DNA from 2 places in the Paenibacillus sp. FSL R5-0908 genome. Region 1 is predicted to be linked to the other one. Evidence: a T-box and tRNA genes for the amino acid it is inferred to sense, from the RefSeq annotation. Region 1 holds a T-box; the other holds one or more tRNA genes.

Region 1 (4,626 bases):
AGGGTGTATACTACAACGTAAACGAACATCCCTACAATCCCGAACAGACCGGCTAAAACTCCGGAAAAAGCAAACAGCACAATCAAGCCCGCAATTCCAAGCCCAATAGCATACAGCAATACGGTTTTGGGTTTCAGTCGTCCTGTAGGAAGCCCCCGATCGCGCGTTCTTTCCATCTTCATGTCCAGGTCACGGTCGAAATAGTTATTAAAAACACAGGCCGAAGCCATAACCAGCATTGTACCGAGCAGAGTCAGAACTAATCTGCCGTATTGAACATCCCAACCTGAAGCCAGCCAATATCCTGCAAAGGCAGCGATGAGGTTAGATCGGATAATACCGGGTTTTGTTACGGTAATGAAATCACGCCAACTTGCACCTTCCGGTGGAGATTTTGCAGACATAGCTGCAGAATCGGAAGAAGCTTGAAATGTTATATGATTATCCACACCAAATGATCCTCCTTCTAAACGAACTTCTAACGTTCTAGCCGAAGCACTAAATAGACTTCGCTGTTAACTTTATCATATCAAACCCGAGGAGACTTTGACAGTCATGGCACAGTATGTTCATGAATTTGACAATTACGTGACAATATTTATTTTCAGCCCGTTAATAACCTAAGCTGTATTTGGGTAATTATTAATAATGTACTTCCGAACAACAAAGGAGAACTGACCAATGGACACCGCTACACATTTAGTTATGGGCATAGGGCTAGCCGGACTTTCATTCGTAGATCCTGTCGTTGCTTCTGACCCTAAACTGGCCGGGGCCGTTATGCTGGCTACGATTTTAGGCTCACAGGCTCCTGATGCCGATACCGCATTAAGACTAAAGGACAATGCAATATATATTCGTAATCACCGGGGAATCACACACTCCTTACCTTTTCTAATTTTGTGGCCCGCTCTGATTGCCCTAGTCTTAGGGCCTCTGTTTGGATTTACTGATTTGGCGGCTTTAAGCCATGTTGCACTCTGGGGTTTCATAGGCGTAGGTGTGCATGTCTTCTCTGATCTGTTTAACACCTATGGAACCCAGGCCGCCCGTCCATTTACCGAGAAATGGATTGCCTGGAATATCATCCACATTTTCGATCCATTTATTTTTGGCAGCCATATCGCAGCTATTCTACTCTGGATCACTGGGATTGTGCCGCCCAAACCTTTATTTATTACGCTTTACGCCTGTACCATTCTTTATTATATTTGGAGAACGATTGTTCATGCCCGCCTTACACGAAACATCAAGCTTAAAGATATACACCATAATGCTGGCGAACGTTATATTGTAATCCCTACAATTTCACTTAAACGCTGGAACGTAGTTAAAGTGAAAAAAGACGGCAGCTATGACGTTGGGCAGCTACTGAACAACCGTCTGGAATGGTTCAAACATGCGGTCTGCTCGAATCATCCGGCTGTGGAAATATCCAAGTCGCACCCAGATATTCAGTCCTTTCTATATTTCACCTCTTATGCGGTTGCCGAAGTGGAGGAGCTTCCTTCAGGATATATGGTGCGCTGGGGAGACGTTCGTTATTTACACCGCAAACAATACCCTTTTGTGGCTGTATTAGTTATGGATAACCAATATAAACCTTTAAATACTTATGTAGGCTGGCTTAGCAGTGATAAGCTCGACAAACGATTTTCCATCGACCCTGGTTCTTTACGATGAAACTGTAGACTTACTGAGAGATCTATTCTATAATCACAAAAAATCCCGGAGTATTTTATAATACTCCGGGATTCATTTTAGCAGACACGGAAAGGAAGGCTCTTAATGAGTAAAGGACTCTCACTTTGGTTCGCTTGTTCTTCTATTCTTATTCTCACTGCCGCTTCAATCGCGATCAGCTATAGCTTCTGGCTGGCACTTCTGCTTGGTTTTCTCTGCGTATTGAATATTGGCTGGGGATTTATCCTCAAAGCCAGAATTAGACGCAAACAGGAAAGCTTAAGCTCTGATTAGATTAACGAGCTGGCAGAAAGCCCATTCGCTCTTTTACGCCATTCAATGTCTCAGCTGCAACAATACGCGCACGTTCAGCACCTTCGGCAAGAATATCAGTGATCGCACCTGAACTGCGAATTTCATGATATCTTTGTTGCAAAGGCTCAAGTGTGGATACAACCACTTCCCCAAGATCCTTCTTAAAGCCACCATACATTTGTCCCTCATAACGATCGGCAATTTGCTGAAGGGACATTCCAGAACATTCCGAGTAAATACTCATCAAGTTACTAATCTCTGGCTTGTTAGCCGGATCAAAGATCACTTCACGTCCAGAATCAGTCGTTGCGCGGCTGATTTTTTTACGGATCACATCCGGCGAATCCAACAAGGCAATATAGCTGCCTGCATTCGGGCTGCTCTTGCTCATTTTTTTAGTGCCATCATCCAGAGACATAATGCGTGCGCCCACTTCAGGGATATACGGTTCAGGAATCGTAAAGAATTCGCCAAAACGGTTATTGAAACGGCCAGCTAAATCACGTGTCAACTCCAAGTGCTGCTTCTGATCTTCACCTACTGGCACAAGATCCGCATTATAAACAAGAATATCTGCTGCCATTAAAGAAGGATATACGAATAGGCCCGCGCCAACCGAATCCTTACCTGATGATTTATCTTTGAACTGTGTCATACGCTCAAGCTCGCCCATTGCCGTTAGCGTAGTCATGATCCAGCCCAATTCCGCATGCTGAGGCACATGGGACTGCATATATACATTCGAACGCACAGGATCAATTCCTGCCGCGATAAAGAGTGCAGCTACAGCTTCAGACTGCTCACGCAGTGCCGCAGGATCTTGAGCAACGGTGATCGCATGCATATCGACAACCATAAAGAAACATTGATGATCGTCTTGCAGCTTCACAAAATTTTTCAGTGCTCCAATATAGTTACCCAAAGTTAGAGAACCGCTCGGCTGTATGCCTGACATTACTTTTTTCAACATAATATAGACCTCCGTTAGATGTAATTTCCGATTTCCGAGAACGCAAAAAAAGCCTCATCCGCAAGGGACGTGAGACCGTGGTGCCACCCTTATTCGCTGCTTAACCTTTGTATAGTCAAAAGGAAACAGCCTTAGTCTTCCGTTAACGGGGAAGATCCGGCCGGTCTACTAGGGCATCTTGCTCCCGTTCAAGCGCGGCGCTCAGGGGTCCATTCATCAGGAGTGTCCTACCGGTTCGCATCAACCACCGGCTTTCTGAAGGTGCATTTCCTGTCTACTTGTCCCCGTCATCACATTCTCATCATAATTTAATGCCTTCATCATAGAACCATAAAGAGAAGTTGTCAAATCACTTAACCACTTCCGCATAAATCTGTTATGATAAGGTTATCCATGTTCTATTCGATTACAGTTACGATAAAGGAGCATATCTCATGAAACAGGTGACCAAAGGGCAGTGGGGCGGTTATGATACTTATATTTTGCACAGCCGCGAACTGGAAGTCACGCTTTTGCCGCGACTAGGAAACAACGTGATTTCATTGTTTGATGTAAAGGAACAACGGGAAATTCTGCGGCGGCCTGATGAAAGCGATCAAGCTTTCTTTATGCAAAAACCTTACCATTTTGGCATCCCGCTCTTAATTCCACCCGGAAGAATTCGTAAAGGAAAATTTCAATTCGAGGGTACAAGTTATCAATTTGACCAGAATACCGCAGGTGACAATCATATCCATGGCCTACACCGGACTCAATCCTGGTGTGTCAGCGATATTGAAGAAGACGAGGACGGTTGTGCAGTCACTACTGAATTCCTTACTGAAGATGATCCGCACTGGATGGAGCAATTTCCCATTCCACTCAAATTCGAAATGACATTCAGGCTTCAGGATTCCCGGCTCAGCCAGACTTTAAAGGTTACAAATCTCGGCGATCATCGTATTCCCTTTGGGATCGGTTATCACACCTGGTTTATGATCGATGGAGAACCTGAACGCTGGAATCTCAAGCTGCCCGTAAACAGCATTTATGAACTAAACGATGAATTGCTCCCTAGTGGCAATCTAATTCCACTTGGTGATCTAGATTCTCTAAATTCTGGAATCAACCTCCAGGGAACTAATTTTGATACTGCTCTGCGTATTGGTGACAAGCAGCCCGTAGAAGCATTGTTATTACGCGATGATGGTTATGGTCTTCGTTATACAGCTGACGAGAATCATTTCCGCCACTGGGTCCTGTATACCAAAGGGCCGGCCGATCAATTTCTGTGCATCGAACCTTACACCTGGCTTCCGGATGCTCCTAACGTTTCCGATGACCCTTCCTTCACGGGCTTGCTGAAGGTAGAACCAGGTCAAAGTCTTGAGCTTTCCACTATGCTGGAAATGATCTATCCCGAGAATTAAAGCAGATATACATTATATCGGTCTTCCCTTGCGTTTACGTAAGAGAAGGCCGATTTTTTGTGCGAGCTTAGTTATTTGGGCTTTCTACCCTTACTTTTAATCGACTAATAATTACCATCCTTAAAACCTTTCGATAGCATGCATGAATTAGCCTCTTAGCGCTCATACTATCTTCACAACGGGCGAAGGAGGTGACACACATGGGTCAAGCAGGTCAAGGTCGTAGCAGCCGTTCCAATAACCTTGTAG
Region 2 (4,626 bases), 170 kb from region 1:
AATCCGCACATCGTTAAGGCTGGGCTGTGATGGGGAGCGAAAATTATAGTAGCGAAGGTCATGATCTCACACTGCCAAGAAAAGCCTCTAGCCAGGAGAAGGTGCCCGTACCGCAAACCGACACAGGTAGGCGAGAAGAGAATTCTAAGGCGCGCGGAAGAACTCTCGTTAAGGAACTCGGCAAAATGACCCCGTAACTTCGGGAGAAGGGGTGCCCCGGTAGTGTGAATAGCACGAGGGGGCCGCAGTGAAAAGGCCCAAGCGACTGTTTAGCAAAAACACAGGTCTGTGCGAAGCCGCAAGGCGAAGTATACGGGCTGACGCCTGCCCGGTGCTGGAAGGTTAAGGGGAGTGGTTAGGGGTAACCCGAAGCTATGAACCGAAGCCCCAGTAAACGGCGGCCGTAACTATAACGGTCCTAAGGTAGCGAAATTCCTTGTCAGGTAAATTCTGACCCGCACGAATGGCGTAACGACTTGGGCGCTGTCTCAACGAGAGATCCGGTGAAATTTTAATACCTGTGAAGATGCAGGTTACCCGCGACAAGACGGAAAGACCCCATGGAGCTTTACTGCAGCTTGATATTGAATTTGGGTACGATCTGTACAGGATAGGTGGGAGCCGTAGAAATCGGAGCGCAAGCTTCGGTGGAGGCGCCGTTGGGATACCACCCTGATCGTATCTAGGTTCTAACCTAGTACCCTTACCGGGTACGGGGACCGTGTCAGGCGGGCAGTTTGACTGGGGCGGTCGCCTCCTAAAGAGTAACGGAGGCGTTCCAAGGTTCCCTCAGAATGGTTGGAAATCATTCGCAGAGTGCAAAGGCATAAGGGAGCTTGACTGCGAGACCTACAAGTCGAGCAGGGACGAAAGTCGGACTTAGTGATCCGGTGGTACCGCATGGAAGGGCCATCGCTCAACGGATAAAAGCTACCCTGGGGATAACAGGCTTATCTCCCCCAAGAGTCCACATCGACGGGGAGGTTTGGCACCTCGATGTCGGCTCATCGCATCCTGGGGCTGAAGTAGGTCCCAAGGGTTGGGCTGTTCGCCCATTAAAGCGGTACGCGAGCTGGGTTCAGAACGTCGTGAGACAGTTCGGTCCCTATCTGTCGTGGGCGCAGGAAATTTGAGAGGAGCTGTCCTTAGTACGAGAGGACCGGGATGGACGTACCGCTGGTGCACCAGTTGTTCCGCCAGGAGCATGGCTGGGTAGCTACGTACGGACGGGATAAGCGCTGAAAGCATCTAAGCGTGAAGCCCCCCTCAAGATGAGATTTCCCAATTAGTAAGACCCCTTGAAGACGACGAGGTAGATAGGTTGGAGGTGGAAGTGCAGCAATGCATGGAGCTGACCAATACTAATCGGTCGAGGGCTTATCCTATACTTAGAATGCAGATTTGTTTCGGATTCAGTTTTCAGGCATCAAGCCTGGTATGAATATTCCCTGATAGCTCAGTTGGTAGAGCACTCGACTGTTAATCGAGTTGTCACAGGTTCGAGTCCTGTTCGGGGAGCCATATGGAGAGGTGTCCGAGTTTGGCCGAAGGAGCACGATTGGAAATCGTGTAGGCGCCACAAGCGTCTCGAGGGTTCGAATCCCTCTCTCTCCGCCACAAATTTTTAATTAGTATGGCCCGTTGGTCAAGGGGTTAAGACACCTCCCTTTCACGGAGGTAACATGGGTTCGAATCCCATACGGGTCACCAAATTTTCACTTGATTTATCCTAGTGGACTTTGGTACAATAACAATTGTTGTTTATGGAGGCTTAGCTCAGCTGGGAGAGCATCTGCCTTACAAGCAGAGGGTCGGGGGTTCGATCCCCTCAGCCTCCACCATAACATTTTCTTACTGACGCGGGGTGGAGCAGCCCGGTAGCTCGTCGGGCTCATAACCCGAAGGCCGCAGGTTCAAATCCTGCCCCCGCAACCAATTAACTTAAGCAATTATATCTTTTGGAACCGTGGTGTAGTTGGCCTAACATGCCTGCCTGTCACGCAGGAGATCGCGGGTTCGAATCCCGTCGGTTCCGCCATTTTCATCATGGCTCGGTAGCTCAGTCGGTAGAGCAGAGGACTGAAAATCCTCGTGTCGGCGGTTCGATTCCGTCCCGAGCCACCATTTATCATCACAAAAGAATGAGTGCCATGCCGGTGTAGCTCAATTGGTAGAGCAACTGACTTGTAATCAGTAGGTTGGGGGTTCAAGTCCTCTCGCCGGCACCATCCTTGGAGGATTAGCGAAGTGGCCAAACGCATCAGACTGTAAATCTGCTCACGTGAGTGTTCGGTGGTTCGAATCCATCATCCTCCACCAGTTTTTAGGGGCATAGTTTAAAGGTAGAACAACGGTCTCCAAAACCGTTGGTGTGGGTTCAATTCCTGCTGCCCCTGCCAAGTTCTTTCTAAAGTTTAATATGGCGGCCGTGGCGAAGGGGTTAACGCACCGGATTGTGGTTCCGGCATTCGTGGGTTCGAGACCCATCGGCCGCCCCATTTACTTTAAAATGAATAATGGCAACAATCTCAACTTAATATGGCGACTGTGGCGAAGGGGTTAACGCACCGGATTGTGGTTCCGGCATTCGTGGGTTCGAGACCCATCAGTCGCCCCATTTTACTTTAAAATGTTATTGGGGATTAGCCAAGCGGTAAGGCAACGGACTTTGACTCCGTCACTCATAGGTTCGAATCCTATATCCCCAGCCATTTTATGCGGACGTGGCTCAGCGGTAGAGCATCGCCTTGCCAAGGCGAGGGTCGCGGGTTCGATTCCCGTCGTCCGCTCCAAAATTTACATGGCGCCATAGCCAAGTGGTAAGGCAAAGCTCTGCAAAAGCTTTATCCCCAGTTCAAATCTGGGTGGCGCCTCCATTTAGTTCATATGTGCCGGCGTGGCGGAATGGCAGACGCGCTCGACTCAAAATCGAGTGGGAAACCGTGGAGGTTCGAGTCCTCTCGCCGGTATCTTAAAAAGGTTTGTAAGAATGCTTTTATAAGCAATCTTACAAACCTTTTTTCTTTATGTTCTTGGGTTTACAGCATTAAGCCGTTGAATAGAGGAGTTTCTCTATATCAACGGCTTTTTTAATCTGATTAGTGATTAACCTGATTGATTATTAATGCGGAATGCTCGCGGGGTAAGACCTATCTCTCGTTTAAACATATTGCAGAATTGGGCATCGTTCACAAAACCTGCAGCAGCGGATACTTCAGAGATTTGCATCTGAGTATGACGTAATAGGGATTTTGCATAATCCAGGCGTTTTAACAGCAAATACCGCAGAGGTGAAGATCCGAAACGTTCTTTAAACAGATGGCGAAAACGATCGTAACTATATCCGGACATTTCTGATAGTGTTTCGACGGACAATTTATGGCGATAATGCTCATTCATATAATTAAGGACATATTGTACTCGGTCTTCTGTTGGGGATTGATATCCAGAGGCACTAAGAAGCCTCATAAGATGGACGGTAATCTCGCTCATTTGTAGGTTTAGAAGCTCAGAGAATCCGTCTTGCTTGCGTGTAAACTCTGCTTTCATTCGCAGCAGGATTTGAAGAACGGTCTGATCTTTATCATCTTCATATACGCCGAGCAGATTACTCATATTAGGGTGTTCCGAGTGGAAGCCTACAAATAATACATTTGCATCCTCACGGTGGTGCTCGTCATGTTTATGATTGGGTGGCACAAGCGCGAAAGAAGAGGAGCGAAAATGGTAACTTCGGGGGCCAACATTGGTTGTCCCTACCCCCTGTAAATAATAGACTAGTTCGTAGCATTCATGCTGGTGTGGAGGGATATAAGTATTTAGCTCATGTGTGGCACTTACAATATATAGAACACGATCCATGATGATCCTCCAATACTTATGTTTTAGCCGAATCGTACAAAACTATGACCGAAATCATATAATTATTTTTAATAATATTTGTTATGATCGTATCAATAAATCCGAAAGTTCGCAACCTGACTGGCCATCTCGTTCGGAAATAAAGCGGATTATTAATAATAATGGTATTTTTATTGCTATTTTTGAGCCTAAACGTTAAATTTATTACTTTTAATGATACTTTATTTGGAAAAAAGAAAATTTCCATTTGAACCGTGAATTATACAATGCGTGAAGATGGGGATTCTGCGGATTACTAACCAACTAAAATTAGGGGTGGAATAGAGTAATGAATAAAAAAGTTCTTTCTTTGTTGTTATTAATGGTGATGGTTCTGGTCACAGCATGTGGGAATAACACGTCCAATAATGGTTCTTCTGCGAATACTGGATCAAACGCTGCTGAGGGTGGAGAAACAGGTTCAGGGGATAAACTGAAGGTTGTATTGCTGATTCCGGGGACACTTGGGGATAAATCATTTTTTGATTCCGCTAATAACGGCTTGCAAAAGGTTAAGGATGAACTAGGTGCAGTAACAAAGGTTGTTGAAATGGGCGTTGATAAAACGAAATGGGAGCCAACATTTAACGATATCGCTTCCGAGGATTGGGATGTAATTATTTCTGGCGGTTCTGAAATTACAGAGATGTTTAATGCAACGGCAGACTTGTATCCAGACAAAAAATTCATTAATTATGATACCGACATCGATGAAGCACCAGATAA

What was found. A T-box is a leader RNA that pairs with one kind of tRNA and senses whether it is charged. The one in region 1 lies ahead of trpS (tryptophan--tRNA ligase), so its partner is inferred to be a tRNA-Trp.
Region 2: it encodes a tRNA-Trp, which carries the amino acid that the T-box ahead of trpS (tryptophan--tRNA ligase) is inferred to sense. The anticodon was not compared.

The regions. Positions count from the first base shown of each region.
Region 1 is NZ_JBBOUV010000001.1:6,237,421-6,242,046, forward strand. It holds gene cyoE (heme o synthase) at 1-449, opposite strand, end outside; gene MKZ09_RS28280 (metal-dependent hydrolase) at 682-1,683, shown strand; gene MKZ09_RS28285 (hypothetical protein) at 1,789-1,977, shown strand; gene trpS (tryptophan--tRNA ligase) at 1,979-2,965, opposite strand; T-box leader at 3,029-3,268, opposite strand; gene MKZ09_RS28295 (aldose 1-epimerase) at 3,403-4,377, shown strand; gene MKZ09_RS28300 (alpha/beta-type small acid-soluble spore protein) at 4,578-4,626, shown strand, end outside.
Region 2 is NZ_JBBOUV010000001.1:6,404,195-6,408,820, reverse strand. It holds rRNA gene MKZ09_RS29005 (23S ribosomal RNA) at 1-1,385, shown strand, start outside; tRNA gene MKZ09_RS29000 (tRNA-Asn) at 1,446-1,521, shown strand; tRNA gene MKZ09_RS28995 (tRNA-Ser) at 1,525-1,617, shown strand; tRNA gene MKZ09_RS28990 (tRNA-Glu) at 1,636-1,710, shown strand; tRNA gene MKZ09_RS28985 (tRNA-Val) at 1,766-1,841, shown strand; tRNA gene MKZ09_RS28980 (tRNA-Met) at 1,859-1,935, shown strand; tRNA gene MKZ09_RS28975 (tRNA-Asp) at 1,961-2,038, shown strand; tRNA gene MKZ09_RS28970 (tRNA-Phe) at 2,049-2,124, shown strand; tRNA gene MKZ09_RS28965 (tRNA-Thr) at 2,153-2,228, shown strand; tRNA gene MKZ09_RS28960 (tRNA-Tyr) at 2,234-2,319, shown strand; tRNA gene MKZ09_RS28955 (tRNA-Trp) at 2,326-2,399, shown strand; tRNA gene MKZ09_RS28950 (tRNA-His) at 2,423-2,498, shown strand; tRNA gene MKZ09_RS28945 (tRNA-His) at 2,542-2,617, shown strand; tRNA gene MKZ09_RS28940 (tRNA-Gln) at 2,637-2,711, shown strand; tRNA gene MKZ09_RS28935 (tRNA-Gly) at 2,718-2,792, shown strand; tRNA gene MKZ09_RS28930 (tRNA-Cys) at 2,803-2,876, shown strand; tRNA gene MKZ09_RS28925 (tRNA-Leu) at 2,891-2,969, shown strand; gene MKZ09_RS28920 (AraC family transcriptional regulator) at 3,106-3,861, opposite strand; gene MKZ09_RS28915 (BMP family ABC transporter substrate-binding protein) at 4,190-4,626, shown strand, end outside.